DNA from 4 places in the Streptomyces sp. NBC_00878 genome. Region 3 is predicted to be linked to each of the others. Evidence: riboswitches for the same ligand, from Rfam matches in the RefSeq annotation. Region 3 holds a riboswitch; each other region holds the start of a gene.
The links. Region 3 has a riboswitch for cyclic di-AMP ahead of OHA11_RS17660 (transglycosylase family protein). Riboswitches for the same ligand answer to the same signal wherever they lie in the genome.
Positions count from the first base shown of each region.

Region 1: it holds a riboswitch for cyclic di-AMP, as region 3 does, so the genes downstream of both, OHA11_RS27555 (LysM peptidoglycan-binding domain-containing protein) here and OHA11_RS17660 (transglycosylase family protein) in region 3, are expected to answer to the same signal.
Region 2: it holds a riboswitch for cyclic di-AMP, as region 3 does, so the genes downstream of both, OHA11_RS04035 (C40 family peptidase) here and OHA11_RS17660 (transglycosylase family protein) in region 3, are expected to answer to the same signal.
Region 4: it holds a riboswitch for cyclic di-AMP, as region 3 does, so the genes downstream of both, OHA11_RS04565 (LysM peptidoglycan-binding domain-containing M23 family metallopeptidase) here and OHA11_RS17660 (transglycosylase family protein) in region 3, are expected to answer to the same signal.

Region 1 is NZ_JAPEOK010000001.1:6,376,133-6,383,291, forward strand. It holds gene OHA11_RS27550 (HAD family hydrolase) at 1-813, shown strand, start outside; gene OHA11_RS27555 (LysM peptidoglycan-binding domain-containing protein) at 835-1,548, opposite strand; cyclic di-AMP (ydaO/yuaA leader) riboswitch at 1,554-1,716, opposite strand; gene OHA11_RS27560 (CocE/NonD family hydrolase) at 2,138-4,132, opposite strand; partial or broken gene OHA11_RS27565 (peptide MFS transporter) at 4,161-5,682, opposite strand; gene OHA11_RS27570 (polyprenyl synthetase family protein) at 6,025-7,035, shown strand.
Region 2 is NZ_JAPEOK010000001.1:1,002,928-1,010,086, forward strand. It holds gene OHA11_RS04025 (tetratricopeptide repeat protein) at 1-2,907, shown strand, start outside; gene OHA11_RS04030 (DUF4394 domain-containing protein) at 3,087-3,947, shown strand; gene OHA11_RS04035 (C40 family peptidase) at 4,053-5,444, opposite strand; cyclic di-AMP (ydaO/yuaA leader) riboswitch at 5,540-5,711, opposite strand; gene OHA11_RS04040 (glycoside hydrolase family 76 protein) at 5,883-7,159, opposite strand, start outside.
Region 3 is NZ_JAPEOK010000001.1:4,236,197-4,243,355, forward strand. It holds gene OHA11_RS17635 (hypothetical protein) at 1-358, shown strand, start outside; gene OHA11_RS17640 (Ppx/GppA phosphatase family protein) at 461-1,438, opposite strand; gene OHA11_RS17645 (DUF501 domain-containing protein) at 1,723-2,244, opposite strand; gene OHA11_RS17650 (septum formation initiator family protein) at 2,371-2,847, opposite strand; gene eno (phosphopyruvate hydratase) at 3,045-4,325, opposite strand; gene OHA11_RS17660 (transglycosylase family protein) at 4,844-5,551, opposite strand; cyclic di-AMP (ydaO/yuaA leader) riboswitch at 5,556-5,726, opposite strand; gene OHA11_RS17665 (transglycosylase family protein) at 6,000-6,935, opposite strand.
Region 4 is NZ_JAPEOK010000001.1:1,136,016-1,143,174, forward strand. It holds gene OHA11_RS04555 (TetR/AcrR family transcriptional regulator) at 1-168, shown strand, start outside; gene OHA11_RS04560 (SGNH/GDSL hydrolase family protein) at 404-1,189, opposite strand; gene OHA11_RS04565 (LysM peptidoglycan-binding domain-containing M23 family metallopeptidase) at 1,417-2,346, opposite strand; cyclic di-AMP (ydaO/yuaA leader) riboswitch at 2,351-2,526, opposite strand; gene OHA11_RS04570 (alpha-galactosidase) at 2,809-4,890, opposite strand; gene OHA11_RS04575 (tyrosine-protein phosphatase) at 5,062-5,859, shown strand; gene OHA11_RS04580 (DUF6126 family protein) at 5,929-6,054, opposite strand; gene OHA11_RS04585 (helix-turn-helix domain-containing protein) at 6,051-6,683, opposite strand; gene OHA11_RS04590 (aspartate aminotransferase family protein) at 6,792-7,159, opposite strand, start outside.

The sequences.
Region 1 (7,159 bases), 2.1 Mb from region 3:
CGCGCCGCGCTGGCGATGGCGGTTGCGAGAGGTGCCAGGCATCTCGTGGTCACGGGGCGCCCGGCCCCGCGCGTCCGGCCGCTGCTCGATGAACTGGGCAGTCAGGGCCTGGCGGTGTGCGGGCAGGGGGCGCAGCTGTACGACGCAGGCGCCCACCGCATGGTGTGGTCGGTCACCCTCGACCGCGAGCTGGCCGAGACGGCACTCGGCAAGATCGAGGCGGAGGTCGGGGACGTGTACGCCGCGGTCGACCAGGACGGTGTCGACGGACTCACGCTCATCGAGCCCGGGTACGAGATGCCGCACCCGACGCTCCCGGCGGTGCGCGTCCTGCGTCGCGACGACCTCTGGACGGAACCCATCAGCAAGGTGCTGCTGCGTCATCCCCTGTTGTCCGACGACGCGTTGGCGTCCGCGGCGCGCGGAGCGGTCGGTTCCCTCGCCACGGTCACGATGTCCGGCCCCGGCACCGTCGAACTCCAGCCATGTGGCGTGACCAAGGCGACGGGTCTCGCCCTGGCGGCCGAACACCTCGGCCTCACCCCCGCCGTCACGATCGCCTTCGGGGACATGCCGAACGACATCCCGATGTTCGACTGGGCGGCCCACGGCGTCGCGATGGCCAACGCCCACCCCGAACTCAAGGCGGTGGCCGACGAGGTGACCCTGTCGAACGAGGAGGACGGGATCGCGGTGGTACTGGAGCGCCTCTTCTCCCGTCCCTGGACCCCGCCCGCCGTACGCCTCGCCCACTGGGCCCCGTTCAACCGTCCCAGCTCAAGTAGTCCCGCCTCGGCGATCCCGGCCCCGTAGGCCCGGCTCAGTAGGCCCGGCTCAGTAGGCCCCGAAGACGTTGTCGATCGAGCCGTACCTCGCGGCGGCGTAGTTGCACGCCGCCGTGATGTTGGCGACCGGGTCGAAGGGGTCCATCGAGGTGCCGGGCACGTGGTACGCGCTGAAGGTCGGGTCGATGACCTGGAGGAGCCCCTTCGACGGCGTACCGGCCGCGGCGTTGGAGTCCCAGTTGTTGATGGCCTGCGGGTTGCCCGAGGACTCGCGCATGATGTTGCGGTAGATGCCGTCGTACGACCCCGGGATTCCGTGCTGGGCCATGACGTCCAGCGCCTCCTTGATCCAGCCGTCGAGGTCGTTCGTGTACGTCTTCGCGGCGGCCTGGGTGACGGTGGACGCGGTGGTCGCCTTGGCTGTCTTGGTGCCGACCGTCAGCGTGAGCCCCGGGCGGATGTGCGACGGGTCGTCGCCGATGACCGCGCGGTTGGCCTGGTACAGCTGCTTCCAGTCACCGCTCGACGGGTACTTCCTCGCGATCTTGGACAGGGTGTCGCCCGCGACGACCTTGTACGTGATGAGCGAGACCTGCGGGACTTCGGCCGACGCGACCTGCGCGGCCTGCGCCGGCTGTGCGGCGTGGGCGCCGGTCGCTCCCAAGAGGGGGAGCGCGAGTGCGGCTCCGCCGGTTCCCGCGGCGACGATTCCGCGAGTGAGGGCATTCAGTCTGGTACGGCGGTGCTTACCTTGTGCGGGCATGGCGCTTTTCCTCTCCGGCGCCTGCGAGGTGAGCTGTCGGGTTCGGGCGGGAGATGCCCGGCCGCATGCTGCACGCGGCTTCACCCCGAGCCGTTCCGGAATCCGGACCGGCGACTTATCTGGGTCCCCCGCTCCTGCCGTACGCGAGTGAATGAGTGAGTGGGATCTCCGGGCGGCGGCAGGATTAGGCGGTCCATCCGGAGTGCCGTGAACGTATGCGAGAGCACATGTCGTGAACAAGCCCTGAATTCACACGGAGATGCCATTTGCCCGTTCAGGCTGGAGGGTAATTCTTGATCCATCCGGAAGGTGAAGTTCAACTTGCCTTACGCAAAGGAGAATCGGTCGACCCGGCGCAGTGGCGGTCCCGAATGGACGTGACCCAATTCACTGGCGCAGGTGGGGGATTAAGTGCAACAGGTGCGTAATACGGGCAAGTCGGGCGCACCCTTGGTGTCCACCCGGTCCACATAAGGTGCTACTTGTCCGTAAAGGTGCCGACGTGTCGACGAAGCCCGCGGCTATGTGGCCCGGATACGTGTTCGCGCGTGTTGGTGCGCGTTCGCGATCATTCGGGGAACGTGCGAGTTCACCCCGCCGTCCGTGGAATCCTTTTCTCCCAGGTGCGGTGGAACACGACTTCGTCGCCGTCCTTGCAGATCACTTCGTTCGCGGTGGTGAAGTCCGCCTCGTCGCAGGTGGTTTCGGAGTGCGATTCGACGCTCGCGTCCCACGGCAGATCCGGTCGGTGCAGACGGATGAACCAGTCCGATCGGGCGCGGGCCGACAACGGGTCCGACTCGTCGATCGTGTATGTGTCCAGGGCCTCTTCGGTGAATTCGAGGCCGTCGGGATACACCCGGGTTCCGCCGTACCGCGGGTCCACCTCCAGACGCCACTCGCCCTTGGCGACATCGCGGATGACGAGGCGTTCGGGGCGCGGCTCGTCCAGTGTCGCGGGGAAGTTCACCCCCATGGGCTCCGCCTGCTCCGGTTCCTCGAAGGAGATGGACGGGTCCGACTCCTGTGCGCGGAGCGGGAGTTCCAGCACGCTCCCCGAAGGGGTGAGGGTGAAGCCCGCCTCCGAACCTGGCTGGGGCCAGATCCACGGCCAGTACGCGGAGGAGACGGCGAGACGGATGCGATGGCCCGCAGGGATGGCGTGGCCGATGGCGTTCAGGTCGAGAACCACGTCCTCCGTAGAGCCGGGTTTCCAGGGGATCACCTGGTCACGGCCATGACGGGATGACAGGTTCAGGGCCCCTCGGGTGACGAGGGTCGAGGAGCCGTCGGGGGCCACGTCGCAGATTCGGGCCACTACTTGTCCTCGCGTCGCCTCCGTAGTGAGCCTCAACCGCACGCGCGGGCGGCCCAGCACCCAGATCTCCTCAGGGACCTCGAAGTCGAAGCACGCCGACTTCGCGTCCTCGTCCCGCTGGTCGGGCGGCAGGTCCGCGTCGTTGCCGAAGGGAAAGAAGCGGCCCGCGTCCAGCCCCGTGTGCTGAGGCGACCGCACCACCACGGGCTCACCCTTGAGGGCGTACGTCACCGGGGCCACCAGGGGAGAGGGCCAGGCCGGATCGCCGACCCAGCGGCCCGGCAGTGCCGGGTACACCGTCGCGGGCGGGTGGGAGTCGCTGACGTACGAGCGCAGGAGCGGCTCCGACATGATCCCGGTCTCCGTGCCCTTGAGCCAGTGGTCCCACCACCGCAGCGTCTCCTGGAGGAAGCCGATCGCCGGGCCGGGCGGCAGCCCCCGGTCGGGGTACTGGTGCGACCACGGCCCGATGATCCCCCGTACGCGGTCCGCCGGGAGGTGTTCCACGAGGCGCAGGACCGCGTCCCGGTACGGGTCGTGCCAGCCGCCGACCGTGAGCACCGCCGCCCGGATCGCCGAGTAGTCCTCGCACACGCTGCCGTGGCGCCAGTGGTCGTCCCTCGTCTGGTGCTCCAGCCAGGTGTGCAGGAACGGATCGACGGTCTCCAGTCGTTTGATCCACAGGTCGTGCCAGACCTCGCCCACGTACACCGGATCCGGCGGGCGGGAGACGAACGCGAGCATCGTCGCCGCCCACGCGTGCATGTCGACGGCGAGTACGGAACCACCCATGTAGTGCACATCGTTGTCATAGCGGTCGTCCGTCGAGCAGACCGCGACGACCGCCTTGAGCGGTTCGGGCGCGAGGGCCGCGATCTGGAGGGAGTTGAAGCCGCCCCAGGAGATGCCGAACATGCCGACCTTGCCGGAGCACCAGGGCTGGGCGGCGAGCCAGTTGACGACCTCGACCCCGTCGGCCAGCTCGGTCGCCGAGTACTCGTCGCCCGGCAGCCCCTCGGAGTTGCCGTGCCCACGGACGTCCACGCGTACGGAGGCATAGCCGTGCCCGGCGTACCAGGGATGACGCTGCCGGTCGCGCGGCGCCGTCCAGTCGGTCAGGCGGTAGGGGAGGTATTCGAGCAGGGCCGGTACGGGTTCGTCGGTGAGCGGGCGCCACACGCGCGCGTAGAGCCTGGTTCCGTCCGGGAGGGGGACGCGGAGGTCGTGGTGAGTCGTCTCGTAGGGAAAGGACGTACGGATGCGCATGGCGGTGACCTCAAGGGCTTCTGGAGTCTCAGTGAACCGGGTGCATCGTGCGGCGCAGCCAGGGCGCGGCGGCGATCACGAGCAGGCCCGCGGCGACCGCGATCGCGCCGTTGACGCCGAAGTAGGCGGGCTTGGAGACGTCGTCGTAGAGCTTCACGGTCTGGGCCTGGATGCCGTTGGCGAGGGCCAGCGAGAGGAACCAGAGGGACATCGTCTGGCTGGCGAAAGCCCGCGGGGCGAGCTTCGTGGTGGCCGACATGCCGGAGGTCTCCAGGAGGATGTCGCCGAGCCCCAGCAGGAAGTACGAGCCGACGATCCACCAGGCGGACATCAGGTAGTCCCCGTTGTCGTGGCCCGAGGTCGGCAGCACCATCAGGAGGAAGGACAGGCCTCCCAGCACCACCCCGAACGCGATCTTGTTGGAGGCGTGCGGCTGGCTGTGCCCCATCCGGACCCACAGCGCGGCCACGACCGGGGCGAGCGCCACCTCGAAGGCGCCCAGGGCGGACGCGTACCAGCTGGCGGGGAAGTCGAAGCCGAGGATCGTCGTCTCGGCGTTCGACGCGGCCAGCAGCATCATCGTCGAGTACGCCTGGAAGAGGATGAAGTTGAAGACCGTGGAGGCCAGGAACAGCACGATGTACGGGCGCAGTCGGCCGCGCTCCTCGGGCGCCACCCGGGCGCTCCTGAACATCACCGCGAAGTAGACCACCGGCGCGATCACCGAGATCAGGGTCAGCAGGTCCACGAAGCGGCCCATGGTCAGCCATCCGGCGGCCGTCAGCAGGACCGCGAGGACGGCCGCCACCAGGCCCAGGGCGATCAGACGAACCGCCCTGCGCATCGACGCCGGCGGCAGCGCGAATTCGGCCGCGTTTCTGCGTCCGGCCGCGTTCGTTCGTCCGGCCAGGTGACGGCGGCCCGTGACGTACTGGATCAGGCCGAGGGTCATACCGACCGCGGCCGCCGAGAAGCCCCAGTGCCAGCCCTGGTGGTCGCCGAGCCGGCCGGTGATCAGCGGCCCCGCGAAGGCGCCGATGTTGATCGCCATGTAGTACACGGCGAAACCGGCGTCGCGGCGGTCGTCGTCGGTGCGGTAGAGCTTGCCGACCATGGTGGCGACGTTCGGCTTCAGCAGGCCCGTGCCCGCGCTGATCAGGCCGAGTCCCGCCCAGGTCACCCGCGGTGGGCACCGCCATGGCGTAGTGACCGCAGGCGATCAGGACGCCGCCCCACAGGACCGCCCGGTACGAGCCGAGGATGCGGTCGGCCAGCCGGCCGCCGGCCACCGAGACCAGATAGACCAGCGTTCCGTACGCGGCCGAGACGGACGCGGCCGTTCCGGCGGACATGCCCATGCCGCCGTGGGCCACCGTGTCCGCGAAGTACAGGACGAGGATCGCCTGCATCCCCAGGAACGAGAACCGCTCCCAGACCTCCAGGCCCGAGAGGGTCAGCAGGCCCCTGGGCTGCCCGAAGAAGGAGTGGTCGGCCGCAAGGTCCGAGGGCGGGCCCCAGGGTTCCGGGTCGGGGTCGGGGTCGGCTTCGATCGTGTCGCGGGACAAGGGGCATCACTTCCTGAAAAGTCGCTCGCTTTCAGGACGTATCACATGGATCGGCCGTATCGGTGATATCTGAAGATCAAGAACATACCTTCCGTGATCGGATACCGCCCGGCTGGAACGAGGGGGTAAAAGGGGGCACGCGGAGCGTGTCAGGCAGGGTGATAGCAGGTGACGGGCGGGCGCTCGTTGTGATCGAAAGGCGACCGGATACGCTGACTTGAGTGCGAGCAGCGACACATCGACAAACACTCACAACATCCGCAGCACCCGGCACACTCAGAGCATCCGGACACCGCCGTTGAGAGCATCAGCAGACAGGAGACCCTCGTGACCGTCGTCGGGCCGTTCGGGCTGAGCGTGCGGGACCAGGCTCTCGAAGCCGATGTCCAGGCCGGATTGGCGGCTGTCGAGGAGGGACTGCTCGAAGCCACGAAGAGTGAGGTCCCGTTCATCACGGAGGCCGCGCAGCACCTCGTGCGCGCCGGCGGCAAGCGGTTCCGGCCGCTGCTCGTGACGCTCGCCGCACAGTTCGGTGACCCGTTCGCGCCGGGTGTCGTGCCCTCGGCCGTGGTCGTCGAGCTGACCCACCTCGCCACGCTTTACCACGACGACGTGATGGACGAGGGGGAGGTGCGCCGCGGCGTGCCCAGCGCCAACATCCGCTGGGGCAACTCGGTCGCGGTCCTCACCGGCGACTTCCTCTTCGCCCGCGCCTCGCACATACTGGCCGACCTCGGCCCCGAGGCCGTACGCGTCCAGGCGGAGGCGTTCGAGAGGCTGGTCACCGGCCAGATCCTGGAGACGGCGGGCCCGCGCGACGGGCGCGACCCGATCGACCACTACATGGACGTGCTCAGCGGCAAGACCGGCTCGCTGATCGCCGTGGCGGGACGATTCGGCGCGATGATGTCGGGCGCCGACGAGACGGTCGTCGACGTGCTGACGCAGTACGGCGAGCGGCTCGGCGTCGCCTTCCAGCTCGCCGACGACGTGCTGGACATCGCCAGCGACTCGCACGAGTCCGGCAAGACGCCGGGCACCGACCTGCGCGAAGGCATCCCGACGATGCCGGTGCTGCGGCTGCGTGAGCGCGTGGAACGGCTGGGGCTCGCCGAGGACATCGCACTGTCCGAGCTGCTCGCCTCGGACCTGTCGGACGACGCGCGGCACGCGGAGGCGCTGGCCAGGCTGCGCGTGCACCCCGCCCTGGACCACGCCCGCCGTGACACCGTGCGGTACGCGGAGGACGCCCGCGCCACGCTGGCACCGCTCCCGGAGTGCGAAGCGAAGACCGCACTGGTGGAGCTGTGCGACGCGGTGGTGCACCGGGCGGGCTGACCTGCGCGTCTGGCCGTCTTCCGCAAGATCCCCTCGGGATTCTCCCGCAAGGCACTCCAGTGTGTGACACAGGTCACGACCCTGGAATGAGTCCAATCTAGGATCCGTTCCGTAGTTCATTCAC
Region 2 (7,159 bases), 3.2 Mb from region 3:
CGCGACCAGGCGGTCACCGTCTACCGGCGCAGCTGCCGTCGGCTGGCCGACGAACTCGGCGTCGACCCCGGCCCCGCACTGACCGAGGCCTACGCCGCCATGCTGCGCCGCCGCACCGGATCCTCCGCTCCCACTCCCGCTCCCATCCCCATCCCCATCCCCGGCTCCGGCCGCTCCGGCTCCGGCTCCGGCTCCGGCTCCGGCTCCGGCTCCGGCTCCGGCTCCGGCTCCGGCTCCGGGCACGTTCCCGTGCGCGACGCCGTCGGCGGCCCGGTCGCGAGGAGCGTCGCCGACGCGCTCCCCGCCCCTGTGTCCGTCCCTGCACCCCGGCATCCCGCGCGCCGATTACCCGCACAACTCCCCGCGGACGTACCGGACTTCGCCGGTCGTGACCCGGAACTGTCCACGCTGGACCAGTTGCTGGCCGCGGCGGCGGACAGTCCGACGGCCGGAGCCGTCTCGGTCGTCTCCGGTACGGCCGGGGTGGGCAAGACCGCACTGGCCGTCCACTGGGCGCATCGGACGCGGCGGCGGTTCCCCGACGGTCAGCTCTACGTCAACCTGCGTGGCTACGACCCGGACCGCCCCATGCCGCCCGGTGACGCCCTCACGCGGTTCCTCACCGTCCTCGGGGTGCGCGGTGACGCGATCCCACTCGATGTCGACGACCGCGCGAGCCGGTTCCGGACCGAGCTGGCCGACCGGCGGATGCTGCTGGTGCTCGACAACGCCCTGTCCGAGGAGCAGGTCCGCCCACTGCTTCCCGGTTCGCCGACCTGCGCCGTCCTGGTCACCAGCCGGGACAGCCTCGCCGGTCTGGTGGCCCTGCACGGCGCCCGCCGCGTCGGCCTGGGTCCGCTGCCGCCGCCCGACGCGGTCGCCCTGCTGCGTACGCTCGTCGGCGCGCGCGTCGACAGCGAGCCGGGCCCGGCCGCCGCCCTGGCCGAACAGTGCGCGCGTCTCCCGCTGGCGCTCCGGGTCGCGGCCGAACTCGCCGTCGCCCACCCGTCGTCGCGGTTGGCGGACCTGGTGGCGGAACTGGCCGACCAGCAACGGCGGCTCGACCTCCTGGACGCGGGCGGGGACCGGCGGGCGGCGGTGGAGGCGGTGCTCTCCTGGTCGTACGAGCGCCTCCCCGCCCCCGCCGCCCGCACCTTCCGCCTGCTGAGCCTGCACCCGGGCTCGGAGGCAGACGCCTACGCGGTCGCCGCGCTGATCGGCGAAGCGCAGGCCGAGGAGCGGGGCTCGGGGCCGGGCGCGAAACTGGGCGCGGAGTCGGTCCGTGCACCGGGCTACTGGTGGGGCGGCGCATCGAGCGACACACCGGACCAGGCACCGGGCGAGGCACGGGACAACAGACCGGGCCACACAACGGGCGGCGGCCCCAGCCACGCGCCAGGCCACAGGTCGGGCGGAGCATCGAGCAACGCACCGGACCAGGCACCGGGCGAGGCGCGCGACGAGAGACCGGGCCACGTGCCAGGCCGCGAGTCCGGCGGCGGCCCTGGCCACGCGCCGAGCCGTGCGCCGAGCCACGTGCCAGGCCAGGTGTCCGGCCCCGCGTCGGGGATCCGACCAGGTGACGAGCCGGCGAGCGTCGGTGGTCGTCCCGTCCAAGCCGCCGGGACTCTGGCACTGCTGGCCCGTGCCCACCTCGTACAGCCCGCCCGGCCGGGCCGGTTCGGCACGCACGACCTGCTGCGTGCCTACGCGTTCCGCCTGACCCGTACGCATGACTCCGAGGCCGAACGGCAGGCCGCGCTGGTCCGGCTCTTCGACCACTACCTGAGCACGGCCGCGGCGGCCATGGACGCGCTGTACCCGGCCGAGCGGCACCACAGACCCCCGGTCGGACCGCCCGTGCACGTCTCGCCCGTCGCCGGCGACGCGGCCGCGGCACGGGCCTGGCTGGACGCCGAGCGCCCGACCCTGGCCGCCGTCTGCGCGGTGGCCACGGACCGCGGCAGTCCCCGGCACGCTGTCCGTCTGGCCGCCCTGCTCTTCCGGCACCTGGACTCCGGTCACCACACCGAGGCGCTGGAGATCCACCGCCACGCCCTGCGGGCCGCCGAGACGATCGGCGACCTGGGCGGCCAGGCCCACGCGCTGACCAACCTCGGGGTCGTGCACTGGCGGCTCGCCGACGCGGGTTCGGCCGCGGACCACCTCGTACGGGCCCTCGAACTGCACCGCCGGACGGGGGATCTCGCGGGGCGGGCCAGAGCCCTGTCCAATCTCGGCAACGTTCACTGGCGGCTCAGCCGCCTCCGTGACGCCGCGCACGACCATCAACAGGCCCTCGACCTCTACCGCGAGACCGGGGACGAGGTGGGCCAGGCCCGCACTCTCACGAACCTCGGCAACGTCTGTCTCCGGCTGGGCGAGTACGAGCAGGCCGCCGACCGTCAACTGCAGGCCCTCGCCCTGCACGACCGGACCGGTGACCGCATCGGCCGCGCACGCACCCTCTCCCACCTGGGCAACGCCCTCCTGCGGCTGAGCCGGTTCGAGGCCGCGGCCGAGCGTCAGCAGCAGGCGCTCACGCTCTTCCGCCACCTCGGGCACCAGGGCGGCGAGGCGTACGCGCTGTCCGGCCTCGGCGACATCCGGCTGGGGCAGGGCGCGTTCGAGGCCGCGGTCACCTGTCAGCGACAAGCCCTCGAACTGTTCCGGGCGCACGGGGAGGGCTACGGCGAGGCGTCGGCGCTCAACGGCCTCGCCGAGGCACTGCACGGCAGCGGCCGCTTCGACGAGGCGCTCGACCACCACTCCACCGCCGCGACGGTCGCGGCCGTCACCGGGGAGCACGACCAGCTGGCACGAGCGCACGCGGGCGCCGAGCGCGCCCGCCGGGCCCTGGAGCCGTGGGCGGAGGCCGCCGCGTCGTCGACCACATCGGGGCCGTGAGCGCGCGGAACGCCTCGACGTCCGGCCGTTCAATCACCGTCCAGTGGTTGTCCAGTCCTGCGCCATAGCTTGCCGTCGCTGACCGGCGATCCGGCCTGGCACATCAGGCCGCGATGCCGCTGCCCCACCACACGCGCACGCAGACATTCACGTGCACGCCGACCGAGAGGGAAGAAGCGATGAAAGCAGGGCTCAAGAAGAGGATGGCCACGGCGATCGCGACCGCGTCCGCCATGGCGGCGCTCGTCGTGGCGACCCCGGGCACCAGCCACGCGGCGACGCCCAGCCTGCCCGCGTTCGGCATCTCGGCCGACGGCAAGCTGATGGCCCATTTCACCACCGACAGACCCGACGTGCTCAACTGGTTCAGGGTCATCAACGGGCTCGTCGGCGACACCTTTGCTGTCGGGAGCGACTTCCGTGTGCAGAACGGACTCCTGTACATCGTCGGCAACCAGGGGGGCGTCTACACGGTCAAGACCCCGCCCCAGGTCCCGGACGTTCAGGTCACCAAGGTCTCGCAGCTCAGTGTCCCGTTGCAGGGCACGAACTTCGGTGTCGACTTCAACCCCGCCGCCGACCGGCTTCGGATCATCAGCGACACCGGCCAGAACCTGGCGCACAACCTCGCCAACAGCGTCACCGCCACGAACACCCCGCTGACCACGGACGGGGCGACGACCCACGGCGTCACCGGTGCCGCCTACACCAACAACGACCTCAACTCGGCCACCGGCGCAACGCTGTTCGACATCAACACGACCTCGGACCAGGTCGTCATCCAGTCGCCGCCCGCCAACGGCACGCTGGCCGCGACCGGCTCGCTCGGCGTGAACGCCCTCGCCAACGCGGGCTTCGACATCTTCAGCGACCTGAGCGCCGGCAAGACGATCTCGAACACGGCCTTCGCCACCCTCACCCCGTACGGTGCCTCCACGTCGACGCTCTACACCGTCGATGTGCTCACCGGAGCCACGACCAGCGTGGGCCAGTTCCCCATACCCATCACCGACATCGCGGTCGCGCTCGACGCGGGCTGACACGTCTCCGACACGATCAGAGGCCGTATCGGTCGGCGCTTCGCGCCCTACGCCGGTACGGCCTCTGGGTTCGGTACGGCTTCTGGGTTCGGTACGGCTTCTGGGTCAGGCAGGCCGCACCACGCTGTGAATCGCCGCTTCCCCGGCCCAGAGGATCGACTCCTCGCGTATGGACGCGCCCGGGCTCGGTGCGTGGATCATCATGCCGTTGCCGCTGTAGATGCCGATGTGGCCGACATGGCCGTGGAACAGGACCAGGTCGCCCAGCCGGAGGTCGGTGAGAGGGACCGCCATACCGGCCGTCGCCTGGTCGTGCACGGTACGCGGCAGCGCGACCCCGGCGGCCTTCCAGGCCGACTGAGTGAGGCTGGAGCAGTCGTACGCGCCCGGTCCGGTCGCGCCCCACACACAGGGCTTGCCGATCTGCGCGCGGGCGAAGTCGACGGCCTTCGCGGCCTTCCCGCCGTACCCCGAGTCCGACGCACCGTCCGAGCCGATGGCCACACCCGCGCCGATGGACACGGGGGGATAGGCGGACAGATCCATGCCGAACGACAGATCCGGGCCGCCCATGGTCAGGCCCTGGCCGCCCATGCTCGGGGTCGTGCCGAGCAACGGATCCGGCGACATGGAGCCGATGGGCAGGTCCGTGCCGATCCCGCCCGACGGCCATGGCCACTGCGTCTGCCCGGCCTGGCGGTAGTCCTGTACCTCGGGCGTACGCCAGGCGGTCTCCACCGGCGCGGGCGCGATGGCCGCCATCGGCGCGCTCTGCTGGGCGATGCGCGCGGACAGCAGTTCACGGGCCTTCGCGAGCTTCTGCCGGGTCCGGTCCTTGGAGGTCTTCAGCGACTGCCGCGACTGCTGTGGCTGTGTCTGCGGCTGTGGCTGCTGTTGTTGCTGCTGCTGCTGCGGTTCCGTGACCAGCGCGGGCAGGAGCTCGGTGGCGTCCTGACGCGCCTGGGGCGCGGCGGGCAGCGCGGCGACGGGTCCGGCGGTCAGCTCCGCCACGGGCCGCGCGGCCGTTGCGGCGGCAGGCCCGGCGGTCAGCTCCAGGACGGGTTTGGCGGCCGCTTCCAGCGCACGGTCGGTCGGCCTGTCGGCCGGCCGGTCGGCCTGTCGGTCCCCCGGACGCCCGCCGGGGCTCTTGGGCCAGGTACCGGTCTGGCCACGCTCCGGCATTCTGTCGGAGGGCAGTACGGCGGGGATGAGGGGACCCAGTTGCGAACGCCCCACGTCGAACCACTGCTTGGCGCGGTCGCTCAGAGCGGGGTCGGGGGCGGCGACGGTGTCGGCACGTCCACGCCCGGTGTCGGGCATCGGATTCGCCCGCTCACGCGGGCGCCCCGAGGCCATCGCCCGGGTGGCGTTGTAGTTACCGCTGGCGCTCTCGGCCTGGTCGTACAGGTTGTGGATCCGCTGCTGCACCTCTTCACGGCTCGGCTCGTCGCCTCCCGGGACGGGCGTGGTGCCACCCGTCGAGGAGTACAGGTCCACCGAGGTGGCGGCCGCCGTCGCGAAGGCGGGCCGGGGGATGCCCGGGAGGTTGTCGCCTCCGGGGCGCGAAGTTCGTTCCGGCGCGATGGGAGCCGTACTCCTTCCGTGTTCCGCCTACCGAGTTAGCTGTCGGGTTCGGGCGACGATTCCGGAAGGTATGCCCTACGGCCCCTGCCCTGACGGGCAGTTGGGCCGATTCACCCCAAGTTCGGTTGGGTCCCCGGTTCCGATGGCCACGTGGGCCACCGGATTCGGCGGAGGTCGCGCAACCCGGCGAGGTTCACCGGAGGAAGTCGCGCGTCCTACCCGTCAAGTTAGCCAACTTGTGCCCCTCGTGTGAAGATTGAAGAGCGAAGTGCCCGATATGTAACTGTGACCTTCGTCGTATCGGTTCGAGACATCGACGACTTTCCGCCCGGTCAACGGGAGTTGGGGGTGTCAGTTCGCCGCGTTCATCAGGTCGAGCGCGCTCTGCTGGCGGGCGGCGTCGGTGGAGTCCAGTGGTCCGGCCCAGTGCAGCCCGTACGCGTCGAGTGCGTTGCGGTCGTTCGCGTACGCGGCGTCGGCCTGCCGCCGTATGTAGGACGTGTACGGGCGGTCGGACAGCCGGGCATTGAAGGCGCTCAGCCCCCTGATGTACGCGCCCTTGAAGGACGGGCCGTCGGCGCCGCAGCCGTTCGTCTCGCACGGCTCGCGCAGGATGCCGCCCGAGTTGAGGGCCGCGGACGTGGTCGAGGCGTTCCCGATCTGACGGCCCGTGGTGAGCAGCGCGGAGTCCCCGGTCGCCCGGTGCAGTTCCGCCAGACCGCCGAGCAGCACGCCCTGGTTGTACGACCAGGTGGTGTCGCCGTTGTTCCGGCACGTCGACAGGTCGATGCCGTCGTTGACCAGCTGGGAACCGTTGATCATGCCGGTGCCCTTGAACCAGGCCCACTCGGCGTTGGCCCGCCCGAGATAGACGGTGTCGCCCGCGATGCGGTTGTGCAGCGCGGCGTTCAGCTCCAGGTAGAGGGAGTTGGCGATGGCGTTCTTGTAGGTCTTGGCGGTGCTCCACCACACGCCGCCGCCACACGTGGAGTCCCAGTACCGTGCCATGTAATCGGCGTCCGCACGGGCGGTGTTGAGATAGCGGCTGTCGCCGGTCAGGTCGTACGCGGCGACCCAGGCCAGCCCCCACCACCCCGTGTCGTCGATGTAGTCGTTGCGGAACTGGCCGCCCTGCGCGTTCAGTTGGCGGTCGTAGGTGTTGGCGATGGCGTACCGGTAGCTGCCCATTCCGGTGACACGGATGTTGTCGATGATCGCGGTCAGGGCGTTGGCAGAGTTCCACCAGCCGGTGGTGTCGAACAGGCCGGTGGAGTTGTTGTAGGACTGCATCAGCGCGGTGGCAGCGGCGGTCGGACGGCTTTGGGCGTTCCAGGTGGTGCGGGCCCAGGCCGTACAGGCGATCTCGGTCCGGTCGCCGGCCTTGCCGCAGGCGCGCAGGGCTCCGACGCCGCGGTTGCCCCAGTCGTCGACGTTGTACATCAGGGTGCGCCAGCCGGTTTGGCCGGCCGGGATCGTGGTGGCGCCGAGCTTGCTGCCCGAGGCCCAGGTGCGGCCGCCGTCGAAGGAGCGGTCGAGCCAGACCTCGTCGGTGGGGCTCCCGTTGGAGATCGAGGCCCAGCCCATCGCGTCGGTGTCGTCGAAGTGCAGCGCGATGCTCCGGGAGAAGA
Region 3 (7,159 bases):
CCTGCTCGACCTGCTCAGCGCGGCCGCGCCCAACCCGAACTCGCTCAACTCCTATCTGGGACCGCAGAGCGACAAGATCGGCTTCATCGGCCGGGGCGTCGGGAACATCGTCACGCACGAGGTGGGGCACTACTCGGGCAGCTGGCACACCGACCAGTTCAACGACACCGCGAACCTGATGGATCAGGGCGGCAACATCGCCCAGATGCTCGGCGTCGGAGCGGACAGGGTCGGCGGTACGGCGGACGACGTCGACGTCGACTTCACCACCGACTCGTACACCCGGCAGGAACCGTTCACCGGCTTCGAGGACACCCTCGTCAAGACCGCCTGGGCCTACAGCCGCGGTCGCGGCTGAGCGCAGGAGCGGGAGGAGCGGAGGAGGCCGAGAGCGCGCGTCTCTCGGCCTCCTCCGCACGCTGCTCATGACCGGAGGCCGCTCTGCGTCGCCGCAGGTCAGTCAGTTCCCGTCTCCTTGCTTACCTGCCTCGGCCTCTTCCGCCACCTTGAAGGCGATGCCGTCCAGGATGTCGTGTTCGCTGACGACCACCTCGTCCGCGCCGATCCGCTCCATGACAGCGAGCAGTACGAGGGCGCCCGCGCCGATGACGTCGACGCGGCCCGGGTGCATGGAGGGGATCGCGGCGCGTTGGGCGTGGGTGGAGGAGAGCAGCTGCTCGGTGATCTCACGGACGCGGTCGTAGGAGACCCGGGAGTGGTGGATGGCCTCGGAGTCGTACTCCGGAAGGTCCTGGGCGATCGCCGAGATGGTCGTGACGGATCCGGCGAGCCCGACGAGCGTACGGGCCTCGCGCAGCGGCACGGTCTCCTCGGCGAGGTCGAGGGCCGCCTCGATGTCGGCGCGGATCGCCTCGATCTGCTCCGGGGTCGGTGGGTCGCTGACCACGCCGTCGTGCACGAGGTGCCGTTCCGTCATCCGTACGCAGCCGATGTCGACCGAGCGGGCGGCGCGGACGTGGTCGTCGCCGACGACGCACTCCGTGGAGCCGCCGCCGATGTCCACCACGAGGTAGGGCTTTGCGAGCTCGTCGCGGCCCTTCAGTTCCCTGGTGGCTCCCGTGAACGAGAACTCCGCCTCCTGGTCGCCCGAGATGACCTCGGGCTCGACGCCCAGGATGTCGAGGACGCCGCGTACGAACTCGTCGCGGTTCTCGGCGTCGCGGGAGGCGGAGGTCGCCACGAAGCGCAGTCGTTCCGCGCCGTGTTCCTTGACGATCGTCGCGTACTCGCGGCAGGCCGCGAAGGTCCGCTCCAGGGCGTCCGGGGCGAGGCGGCCTGTGCGGTCGACGCCCTGGCCCAGGCGGACGATCGTCATCCGGCGGTCCAGGTCGACGAGTTCGCCCGTCTTCGGATCCACGTCCGCGACGAGCAGGCGGATCGAGTTGGTACCGCAGTCGATGGCGGCGACGCGAGTCATGAGTGGTGATCTCCTCGTTGGCGATCGTTGCGGGGGGCATCTGGGGCGTTTTCTCGCCCCCGCCGCCCCTACCCTCCCCCACTCTCGACTTCGCTCGAGCGGGGGGACCCCCATCGTCCCTTTCTGGGGGCTCCGCCCCCAGACCCCCGTATCGCGCTGAACGCGCTCGTCCTCAAACGCCGGACGGGCTACCAGTCAGCCCCTCCGGCGTTTGAGGAGCGGGGGTTCGGGGGCAGCGCCTCCGAGGCAGGGACGGGAATGGGTAGGGGCGGCGGGGGCGAAATTCACCCCTCGGCCGACACCACGCACGCCCCCTTGCGCCACCACTCCGGCAGCATCTCGATCGCCTCGTCGCCCAGGGGGTTCACCCCCGGACCCGCGGCCAGGGAGTGTGCGACCAGCACGTGCAGACACTTCACCCGGTCCGGCATACCGCCCGCGCTCGGGAAGCCTTCGAGGACCTCGATGGAGTCGCGCCGGGCGATGTAGTCCTCGTGCGCCGCACGGTACGCGTCCGCCAGCTTCGGATCCCTGGCGAGCCGGTCCGTCATCTCCTTCATGACGCCGTTCGCCTCCAGCGTGCCGATGGCGGAAGCCGCACGCGGACACGTCAAGTAGTACGTCGTCGGGAAAGGGGTCCCGTCCGGCAGCCGCGGAGCCGTCTCGACGACGTCCGGCTGCCCGCACGGACAGCGGTGCGCGATCGCGCGCAACCCGCGCGGCGGCCGCCCGAGCTGCTGCTTGAAGGCCTCGACGTCCTCGTCGGTCGGCTCGGTGCGCGGGGTGGGCGGCGGGGGCGTTTCCATGCCTGTGCGTAAGTCTCTCTAGTCAGTTCACTTGTGGATCAGTGGCGGATCAGTGGCGGATCAGTCGTGGATCAGTCGTGGATCGCTGGTCGATCAGTGGTTGATCAGGCGTTGATCGCGTGTGCGTCAGCCCTCGGCGGCGTCTGCCTTGTCGACGCCGTCCCAGACGTTGACGTACCAGGCCCGGTCGGCCGCCGTCTGATCCGTACGCGTCTTCTTCGCCGCGTCGGGGCCGATCACGATGTAGCCGGTCTCGCCCGGCATCACATAGTGCAGCCGCTCCCGGATGCGCTGCTCGGCGTACGCGTCGTCCTGCCAGCGCGCCTTGAGGTCGCGCAACTGCTCGACCCGCTGGCGGGCCTGCTCCCGCTGCCGCTGAAGGTCGGCGACCTCGGCGCGCTGGGAGACGTACTGCCTTATCGGATAGGCGAGGGCCACCACGAGCGAGCACAGGACCAGGGCGAGCAGTGCCGCCCGGCCGGTCAGGCGCGAGCGGCGGGCCTGGCGCTTGGTCTGCGAGCGGTAGACACGGGCGGCGGTCTGCTCACCGAGCAGCCGCAGCCTGGTCGAGGTGGAGAACCGGTCGCGGTCCTTCACGGCCATCTGTCCCGCCTCCCCGGTACAAGCCCGTCGAGTCCATCGCGCCCGCCCATCAAGTCCGACGCGTCCGTCGAGTCCGACGCGTGCGTCGGGCCCGTCATGTCCGGCGCGCCATCACGTACGTACGTCCCCGCACACGGTACGGGACCGAGTACGGGGACGTACGTACGACGCTTCCTACGAAGACGGAGCCCGAGGGCTCAGCCCTTGAAGCGCGGGAACGCGCTACGGCCCGCGTACACCGCCGCGTCGTCGAGGATCTCCTCGATGCGCAGCAGCTGGTTGTACTTGGCGACGCGGTCCGAGCGGGCCGGGGCGCCGGTCTTGATCTGGCCGCAGTTCACCGCGACGGCGAGGTCGGCGATCGTGACGTCCTCGGTCTCGCCGGAGCGGTGGGACATCATGCACTTGAAGCCGTTGCGCTGGGCCATCTCGACGGCGTCCAGGGTCTCCGTCAGGGAGCCGATCTGGTTGACCTTGACGAGCAGGGCGTTCGCCGAGCCCTCCTCGATGCCACGGGCCAGGCGCTCCGGGTTGGTGACGAAGAGGTCGTCGCCGACGATCTGGACCTTGTCGCCCAGCCGCTCCGTGATGACGTTCCAGCCGGCCCAGTCGTCCTCGAACAGCGGGTCCTCGATGGAGACGAGCGGGTAGTCCGCGACGAGCTCCTCGTAGTACTCCGTCATCTCGGCGGCGGAGCGCTCCTTGCCCTCGAAGAGGTACTTGCCGTCCTTGTAGAACTCGGAGGCGGCGACGTCGAGCGCGAGGGCGACCTGCTGGCCGGGAACGTAACCGGCCTCCTTGATCGCTTCGAGGATCAGGTCCAGCGCCTCGCGGTTGGAGCCGAGGTTCGGGGCGAAGCCGCCCTCGTCGCCGAGGCCGGTGGACAGGCTGCGGCTCTTCAGGACCTTCTTGAGGGTGTGGTAGACCTCGGCGCCCCAGCGCACGGCCTCGGAGAAGGACTCCGCGCCGATCGGGGCGATCATGAACTCCTGGATGTCGACGTTGGAGTCGGCGTGCGACCCGCCGTTCAGGATGTTCATCATCGGGACCGGCAGCAGGTGCGCGTTCGGTCCGCCCAGGTAGCGGAAGAGGGGAAGGTCGGAGGCCTCGGACGCGGCGTGGGCGACGGCGAGGGAGACGCCGAGGATGGCATTGGCGCCGAGCGAGGCCTTGTTGTCGGTGGCGTCCAGGTCGATCATCGCCTGGTCGATGAGGCGCTGCTCGGTGGCGTCGTAGCCGACGAGCTCCGGGCCGAGCTGCTCGATGACGGCGAGGACGGCCTTCTCGACGCCCTTGCCGAGGTAGCGGTTGGGGTCTCCGTCGCGGAGCTCAACAGCTTCGAAGGCACCGGTGGAGGCGCCGGACGGAACGGCGGCACGACCCGTGCTGCCGTCGTCGAGGCCGACCTCGACCTCGACCGTGGGGTTGCCTCGGGAGTCCAGGATTTCCCGGGCTACGACGACGTCGATGGACGGCACGAGCATCTCCTTCTGGGATGTGACGCAAGCTGTTCCGGGCCGAAGGCCCGGTTGGGTGCGGACCTGTGGTGGCCCCGCGGCATGAGCCTAACCGGCTGCCGGGGTTCGGCCAGCCCTCGACCGCCTCCTGGACAGAACCGAGAGTAAATTGTTTCCGAACGGAACAAACCGAGGAGGCGAGAGGCGAACGAGAGACGAGAGGGAAGAGAACGAGAAGAGAGGGCGGGAGGCGAGGGCGGGAAGAGGGAGCGGGAAGGGAGCGGGAACGAAAAAAGCCCCGCCCCGGTGCGTACGGGGGAACACGCACCGGAGCGGGGAGCCCGTGGGGGACGGGGGCGGCCCTCACGAGGCCTCCACTATGGGGGACACGGATGTGAGAGCGCTGTGGTTCAGCCGCAATCCGAATATGAACCCGGAGGTTGGGGGTTCGGAGTTCGGAGATCCAGCGACCGTAGATCCGGCCGAGGCTGAGCGGCCAAGGCCTCGGCCGGAGCGCGGCTGCCCGAAGGGCAGCGGTGTCAGCTGAGGTGCAGCTGCTGGCCCGGGAAGATGAAGTCGGCGTCGTCGACGATGTCGTCGTTCAGCTTGTACAGCTTCTGCCAGCCGCCCTTGACGTTCTTCTTCTCGGCGATCTCGCTGAGGGTGTCTCCCTTGACGACCTTGTACTCGCCGTCGCCCTTCTTGACCTTCTTGCCGGTCGGGGTCTTGACGGTCTGCTTCGCGGCCGGGCGCTCCTGGGAACGCGAGGCGCGCTCCTCGGAGGACTTGGTGCTCGGCTGCGACTGCGAGGTGCTCTGGCCGGAGTCGCCCGAGCCCGAGGGAGCCGGGGCACCGCCGGTCGAGGCGCCGGACAGGCCCACGCCACAGCTCGGCCAGGCGCCCTTGCCCTGGCCCGCGAGGACCTTCTCGGCGACGGCTATCTGCTGGGACTTGGAGGCCTGGTCGGCGGAGGAGGCGTACGCCGTGCCGCCGTACGCGGCCCAGGTGGAGGCCGAGAACTGCAGGCCGCCGTAGTAACCGTTGCCGGTGTTGATGGACCAGTCGCCGCCGGACTCGCACTGGGCGACGGCGTCCCACTCGGAGGCGGTGGCGGCGGAGGCTCCCGTGGCGCCCATCAGCGGGACGGCGACGGCGGCGGTGGTGGTGACACCGGCGAGCGCGGCGAAACGGGTAGTCCGATTGGCAATGGTCGGGCGGCGGTGCTTGCCCTTGCCGGAAAACAGCATGAAGTGATCCCCTCACCGACGCCTGCGAGGTGAGCTGTCGGGTTCGGGCCGAGTGAGTTGCCCGGCCGCGCGACACTGCTGTCACGCGGCTTAACCCCAAGCCGTACCTGGCCTCAACGACCGGGTCCGGCACTTACCTTGGGTCCCCCGCTCCTGCCTACGGCGCTTGACGCGACGACTGTTCCCGGACGGCCGTTGGCAGGATTCGGCGTTGCGACCGTCGGGGCTCACCAGTGGCGAGCGGTCACGACCGTAGACACGCGATCCGCCGAATTTCAAAGACGATCACGGTCGTTGAGATCCATCTCTCACTTTCACGAAACCGGACATTCATCGCGAACTGCCGCTGTTTTTCGCCCGATTCGACGCCTTGATCACACTTGGATCGCGGTCCGGGCCGCGACCCGGATGGCAGCCCGGGCCGTGGCCCCGACCGCCGCCCGGATCACTACTTGGCCGCTACCGGCACAGCGTCGATGTCGAGGCTCTGACCGGGAAGGATGAAGTCCGGGTCGTCGCCGACGGCTTCCTTGTTCTCGGCGTAGAGCGCCCGCCATCCGCCCTCGATACCGAGGGAGTCGGCGATCCCCCAGAGACTGTCTCCGGAGCGCACGGTGTACGAGCCTTCGGCGGCGACGCGCGACTCGCTGTCGCTGGGCGAGGCATGCCGACCGGAAGAGTCGCCCGCGTCGGAGTCGGGGGCCTCCTCGTCGGCGCTGTCGCCACGGTGGCGGCCGGAGCCGGAACCGTCCGTCGCGGCGCTTTCGCTCGCGTCGGCCGAAGTATCGCCACTGCGGGACGACTTGTCCGAGTCGTCACTTTTCGTCGTACTGGGCGACGTGGACGACTTGGGTGACACGGACCCCTTGGGCGCCTCAGATGACCCGGATGAACCAGATGAACCTGATGTGTCTGACTTCGTCCCGTTGTTGCCGTCATCCATGCCCAAGCCGCTCGACGGGGTCGGGGAGTCGTCCGTGGCACCCGTGTCGACGTCGGCCGAGCCGGAGTTCTGCGTCAGACCGGCGACGAGGCCGCAGGTCGCCCAGGCGCTCGTGCCCTGGGCCGCGAGAACCTTCTCGGCGACGGCTATCTGCTGCGAGCGGCTGGCCTGGTCGGCACTCGGCGCGTAGTCGAGGCCGCCGTGCTTCTCCCACGTCACCTGGGTCATCTGGAGGCCGCCGTAGTAGCCGTTGCCGGAGTTCGCGCTCCACGAGCCGCCGCTCTCGCACTCCGCGATCGCGTCCCAGGTCGTACCGCTGGCGGCGCTCGCGCCGGTCGCGCCGAGCAGGGGGATCGCGATGGCCGATCCGGTCACGCCCGCCGCGACGAGGAGAGCCGGAGCCTGACGGGGGCGACGGTGACGACCGTTCCCGGAGAGCATGCGGTTGCCTTTCGCGTGACAGCAGAGGACTGCGCACAGCGCGCGCACAGCGAGGGGCCGCGCGCTTGTGACTGCTGCGGCAGGTGGGACCGGCCGCATTGATGGGTGAACGTATAGGCAGTCGAACTCTTGTCACAAGTCGATGCAGCGCAGATAACGTGAAGATCACAGAGTTGACGGAGTCTCATGTTCCGCCGAGGCGTCGGCTACTGTGCGCGGCTTTC
Region 4 (7,159 bases), 3.1 Mb from region 3:
CCCACGAGTACGGCGCTGCGCCTCACCGCCCTGCTGGACGGGCTCGCGGTCCAGATGACGGCGTACCCGGGCGCGGTCTCACGCACCCGCACCCAGGAGTGGGTGGACGAGGCGCTGGCCCGGGAACTGGGGCTGGCGCGCGAGGCGTTGACGACTCCGAGCGCCTGAGGCCGCGTGCCGACGTACCCCCGGTTCGCGAGCGAGTGACGGACGGCGGGCCTGGTCGACGTCCACCGGCTGAAAGCCGACGGGGCTCCTCGACATCACCCACCGAGGGACAGCCGGGCCTCCTCGACGTCCACCGGGCGAAGAACCGCCCCCATGCCGACAGTTCGGGCCACCAGCCGCACCCTGCACCCTCCCAGCGGCCTTCAGGCCCTGGCAGAGCCAGTCCGCCGGGCCTTCAAGCCACCGACTCGATCCGCATCTTGATGTCGTCGGGTGACAGGCTCCCCTTCGCCACCACGCGGTCCCCGGAGGACTCCCCGCGCAGTCGTCGCCCGATCCACGGCACCAGGTATTCGCGCGCCCAGTGGATGTTGTCCCGCCGCATCTCCAGGGTGCCGCGGGGCGGCAGCGGCGGCCATGCCTGGTCGGGGTCCGCGGGGACCTCCAGGCCGAGGACCTGGCCGGCGCGCAGGGCGACCCGGGTGTGCCCCTCGGGCGACAGATGAAGCCGGTCGCCGTCCCAGGCCCGCCGGTCCTGGATGGTCTTGAGGGACCACAGGTCGAGCACGGGACAGCCGTACCGGTCGGCGATGGCCCGGAGATGGAGGTTGTACGTGGCGATCTTGCCGCGCATGTGCTTGAGCACGGGTACGCCACGGGTGTCGAAGCCGGTGGCCACCAGGACCGTGCCGACGACCGACGTGAGGTCCGCGACAGCGCGCTCATAGCGCTCCGCGACCTCGTCGGGGTCGGTGCCCAGCCGGATGATGTCGTTGCCGCCCGCGCAGAAAGAGACCAGGTCCGGCGCGAGTTCCTTGGCGCGCGTCAACTGGTCCTCGACGATCTGGTCGAGAAGTCTCCCGCGGACCGCGAGGTTGGAGTAGTCGAAGTCGCCCTCGGGTTGTCGGTCCGCGAGAAGCATCGCGAACCGGTCGGCCCAGCCGACGAACTCCCCGTCCGGACCGGGGTCGCCGACGCCCTCGGTGAAGCTGTCCCCCACCGCCACGTACGACCCGATCACTGATCTGTTGTCATTCTTCGAATCGTCTGCCACATCGACCCATGATTCACCTTCAAGTGTGAGCTACGCGACCGTAGGAAAGGGTTGACGGGCGGTGACATAAGCCACGCGTAAAGGATCGGTCAACCCGGAATAAGGCACCGAAGGCCGGCCCCCGGGGATCACAGGGTCCGGCCTTCGGAGACGAGCGGAGTGGTACGCCCCTGCGGGGCGAGCCCGGCGTCGGGTCAGATGGAGACGCCCTTGCCACGCAGGTACGCCAGCGGGTCCACGTCCGAGCCGTAGTCCGGGGTGGTGCGGATCTCGAAGTGCAGGTGCGGGCCGGTGACGTTGCCCGTCGCACCGGAGAGGCCGATCTCCTGGCCCCCGGTCACGGTCTGTCCGGCCGAGACACCGAGGGAGGACAGGTGGGCGTACTGGGCATAGTAGCCGTCGTCGAGCTTGATGACGACCTGGTTGCCGTACGCGCCGCCCCAGCCGGCGGAGACGACCGTGCCCGCACCGACGGACTTGAGCGAAGTACCGGTCGGAACCACGAAGTCGACGCCCGTGTGGTACCCGCTGGACCACATGCTGCCCGACATCTTGTACGGGGTGCCGACGGTGGCGCCCGCGACCGGGAGGCTGAAGCCGGCGGCACTGGCGGCGTCCGCGGCCTTGGCGGCCTCAGCCGTGGGGGCCTTGGCCTTCGGGGCGGCAGCCTTCTTCGCGGACGACTGGGTCGCCTTGGACGCGCCGGAGCCGGAGTTCGAGGCGGCGGCCTCGCCGATCGTCAGCTTCAGGCCCGGGTGGATGAGCGCCGGGTTACCGCCGATCGCCTTGCGGTTGTCCGCGTACAGCTTCTTCCAGCCGCCGCTGACGTTCTGCGCGTCGGCGATCCCCGAAAGGGAGTCGCCCGCACGCACGGTGTACGTCTTGGTCGCGGCCTTCTTGGCCTCGGCCTTCTTGTCGGCTGCGGCGGGCGCGGATTCCGCGGCCTTGTTCGCGATATTCGAGACACTCGCCACGGACTCGGCTGCGGACTGAGGAGTCGCGGCATGCGCTCCGGTCGCGCCGAGCAGCGGAAGGGCGAGCGCCGCGCCGCCGGTTCCGGCGACGGCTATGGAGCGGGTGAAACGCTGGGACTTGGGACGGCGGTGCTTACCCTTCGCGGGCATGACGAATTCCTCTCCGGCGCCTGCGAGGTGAGCTGTCGGGTGCGAGCTGGAGATGCCCGGCCGTGATTGCGCACGACTTAACCCCAAGCCGTTCCGGAGACCGGAACAGGCGTTCTACCTGTGGGTCCCCCGCTCCTGCCGTGTACGGGTGAGTGTGCGGATTCCGGGCGGCGGCAGGATTGGGCGTCCGTCCGGATTGGAGGCGAACGTAAGCGAGATGAAGACGCCGAAACAACCTTTGGGGTTCCCTGTGTGTCCCGTTCTCTTGATCCTTGACCGAAATGACGGTCACCCTGCGTAAATCAGGAATCTCGCCGTTTACTAAATCCCCGAAAACACGGCTGAATTACGTGAACATGGCGACAGCAGACCGTCACGAATATGACGCTGCTCACGCAACGGCCCCCAGGAACCTTTATTCCAGAGCGAGTTGGAATTAATGCCCTATTACGGGCACAACAGTCACATGCGACGCAAGCGGAAAACTGCCGCATCGAGGTCGCCACGCAGCCCCGTCCGCAACCCGTGATGCAACAGCACCGCACCCCGGTGAACTTCACCCGTTTCGAGGCATTTGTACGCAACTGTCGGGTCGAGTCCACGCAGCCGCACCGGAGCGACCGGCTCTCCGTAGTGCTGGGCCTGGAGCCAGACGAGGACGACGACGTCCGCGTCGCGCGTGTACTGCACGGCGCTCAGCCCGCCCTCGGGCGCGCGCAGCCGATGGAGGTCCCCGCCCTGCACAACGGGCCGGATCTCCTTGTAGAGCTCCACCCACGTCCGCGCCTCGGCCAGTTCCTCGTCGTCCCACCGGGTGAGGTCGCCGCCGACGCCCAGCACTCCGGCCATCGCGCTCACGAAGCGGAAGCGCAACGAGCTGGCGCGCCCGTTGAGCTGGACGTTCGGACTGTCGGTGACCCAGGCGGCCATGGCCCGCGCGGGGTGCACCTGACTGAAGCCGTGCTGGATGGCGAGCCGGTCGAGCGGGTCGGTGTTGTCCGAGGTCCACACCTGGTCCGTACGCGCCATGATCCCGAGGTCGATCCGGCCACCACCACCCGAGCACGACTCGAACGCGACGCCCGGGTGGGCCGCCCGCAGCCGGTCCAACAGGGCGTACAGCGCGTGCACGTGGTCCACCCAGAGCCGCTGCGGGTAGGCCTCTCCGGGCCACCCCGCATCGGTGAAGCAGCGGTTGAAGTCCCACTTCACGTAGTCGATCGGGGCGCTGGAGAGCAGCGCGTCGAGCTGCTCCCACAGGTACTCCTGAACGTCCTTCCGGGCGAGGTTCAGTACGAGCTGATTGCGTAGCTCCGTCCGCTTTCGTCCCGGTTGGAACTGCACCCAGTCGGGATGGGCGCGGTACAGCTCGCTGTCCGGATTGACCATCTCGGGCTCGACCCAGATCCCGAACTGCATCCCGAGCCCGTGCACCTCGTCGGCGAGCGGCTTGAGGCCGGCCGGGAAGCGGTCGGGGTTGGGCGTCCAGTCGCCGAGCCCGGCCCGGTCGCTGGTGCGCGCCCCGAACCAGCCGTCGTCGACCACGAAGAGTTCGACCCCCATCGCGGCGGCCCGTCGCGCGAGCGCCCCCTGCTGCTCCTCGGAGATGTCGAACTCCGTGGCCTCCCAGGAGTTGTAGAGCACCGGCCGGTGCCGGTCCGCGTCCGGGATCACATGCGCGCGCTGGTAGGCGTGCCAGGCACGGCTGGCCCCGCCGAATCCGCCGTCGCTCCACAGTCCGGCGAAGACGGGGGTGACGAAGCTCTCCCCCGGTTCCAGTCGCAGCAGCCCCGATTCGTCGTACCCGGCCCCGCCGGTGATCTGCACGCGCGCGTCCGGGAGTTGGGCCACGGCGATCCGCCAGGTGCCCGACCAGGCGAGGGCGCATCCGTAGACCTCGCCCCGCTCCTCGGTGGCCGCTCCGTCGACATCCAGGGCGACCCAGGGCAGGTGCTGGTGCGAGGTGTGCCCGCGCCGGCTGCCGATGACCTTCTCACCGTAGGTGAGTTCGGAGCGTACGAGCCGGGACTCGGCCGCCCACCGGCCGTGCAGCTGGGACAGCCGCCAGCCGTCGCGGTGCGGCAGCGTCCAGGCCGCCGAGTCGGCGCGCAGCACCTCCAGGACGGGCCCTTCGTTGGCGAGGGTCACCCAGCGCTCGACGACGTCGGTTCCGGCCCGCATGCGGTAGTGCAGCGTGATCCCGAGCCCGGAGTCGGAGAACCGCAGCCGCAGCTCGTCACCCTCGGCCTCGGACGCCTCGAAGCGCCATTCGGTGCCGCGCCGCTCCTGGGTACGCACGGACAGCGCGGGCCGTACGAACCGGGGGCCGCCCTCCACCGGGTACTCCTCGTGTCCGTCGAGGGTGGCCTCGAAGGCCCAGTACTCGGGTCCGGGGCCGGCCGCGAGTGCCTCGGCGTCGGCGAGCGCGATGCGCGGACCCCAGTGCAGGTGCAGCAGCGCGTCGTCCTCGCCGAGGCGCAGGGCATAGCTGCTCGCCGGGCCCGAAAGAAGCCACGTACGACCGTCTTCGCCGATCTCCAACATCAAACCCTCACAGATCCGAACAGGCACGCTCAAGCATCAACATCATTATGGTTCGAGCACCTCCCCGGCAACGCCTGTGGACAACTCATTGGCCTACGAATCGATGTCGTATCGTCGAGAGCGCGCACTTCGCCGACGAGCCGCGTCGGCAGCCGAAGGGGAGGAGCCCCCGTGACGCAGCAGGTCCCGTCGACCGAGCCCGAGCTGGCTGGAGTGCGCAACTTCCGTGATGTGGGCGGCCTGCCGACGGCGGACGGCCGACGGGTGGCGTACGGACGGCTGTTCCGCAGCGGCCATCTCGCGCACGCGACGGAGTCGGACGCCGCGTTCCTCTCCTCCCTGGGGCTGCACACGATCTTCGACTTCCGCAATGCCGCGGACCAGAAGCTCGAAGGACCCGACATCGAGCTGCCGGGCGTTCAGAACGTGAATCTGCCGCTGACCGACCCGGCACACGGCGCCGAGTTCTGGATGTTGGTCCGCGACGGCGATGTGGACCAGTTGCGCTCGATCCTCGCGGACCGCAAGGCCGCGAACCGGATGATCGATTCCTATCGCTCGATCATCAAGGAGCGCACGGCCGAGCACCGCCAGGTACTGCGCGCGCTGGCCGACGACAGCGTCCCCGCCCTCATGCACTGCGCGGCGGGCAAGGACCGCGCCGGCCTCTCCATCGCCGTGACCCTGCTCGCCCTCGACGTCGAGCGCGAGGCCATCGTCGCGGACTACCTGGAGTCGAACGCGACGCACCGCCGCTACAAGGTCCACCGCAGCACCTCCTCCGCCTCGGCGTACTCGCCCGAGGTGATGGAACTGCTGAGCCCCCTGTTCGACGCCCGCGCCGAGTATCTGGAGGCGGCGTTCGACACGATCGAGGAGACGTGGGGCGGGGTGGACGCATATCTGGAGAAGGGTCTGGACGTGACTCCCGAGCTCCGGGAGCGACTGCGGGAGCGGTTCCTCGACTGACCGACTGACCGACTGCCCGTCGACCCGCCCAGCACGCGACCGACTCGGCCTCCCGCCCCTCAGGGACCTCTACTGCCCTTGCGCTCCGAGCGAGAACAGCAGGTAGATGAAGGCGGCGAAGATGTGTCCGACCGCCACGTAGATGATGAGCCGCACCCACAGGGCGCGCGGGAACTTCTCCTCCATGTCCTTCATGACGCCTCTCCAGGGGTCGTCGGCCCGAGGCACAGGGTGGCCGTGGGGCTCTGCAGCAGGGTGTGTACGAAGAGGAGTTCGACCCCGTCCCGGCCCTCGGCGGCGATCCGGTGCGGGGTCAGCGAGTCGAAGTGCGCGCTGTCACCGGGCGCGAGGAGGTGTGCGGTGTCCCCGAGGCGCAGCCGCAGCCGCCCTTCAAGGACGTACAGCCACTCCTCACCGGGGTGGACCCGCACGATGTCGCCCTGGGTCCCGTGGGGGACGTGCACGCGCAGAGATTGCATGCCCCGGCCCGCCGCGCCGGCCTGCCAGTACGTCCAGCCACCGGCCCGGGTGGGCTCCATGTCGGCGGCGCGTACGACGGCGTCCCGCTCGGCGAGCGTCTCGCCGAGCAGCTCGGAGACGGTCGTACCGTAGATGCGGGCCAGCGCGAGCAGCATCGGCAATGAGGGCTGGCGCTGCCCGGTCTCCAGCCGGGACAGGTGCGCGGGCGAGAGAGCGGCGGCGCGGGCCGCGGACTCCAGGGTGAGGGAGGCACGGCGCCGCAGCGCACGCAGCTGGGGTGCGACAGCGGGCAGCTCTTCGGCCGCCCTCGGCTCGGAAGGGCTCGTACCCTTGGCAGGGTTCATGTCCTCCATTGAGCCGCAGGCTTGTCTCAGAGACAAATTTCTTGCCTCTGAGACAAAAGACGAGGGGCGGTCCGCGGCGGCGCCCGACCTCGTCCTCCCCGACAGGGCCTAGCGGTTGGCGACCGCCTGCTTCACCAGCGTCTTCCCGAAGTCCCACATCAGACCGCCCCCGCTGTGCGCGTCGTCCATCACGGCGGTGAACGCGTCCACGAACCGGTCGACGTCCCGCTCGCCGACGACCAGCGGCGGAATCAGCTTGATCACCTCCAGATGATCGCCGGAGACCTGGGTGAGGATCCGGTGCCGTTGCAGCAGCGGCACGACCACCATCTGGGCGAACAGCCCCTTCCGCGCGGCCTGCAGCATCGTCCAACGGCTGCGCAGCTTCAGTGACTTGGGCCGCCCGAACTCGATGCCGATCATCAGCCCACGGCCGCGGACATCGCTCAGCAGCTCGTACTTGTCGACGAGTGCCG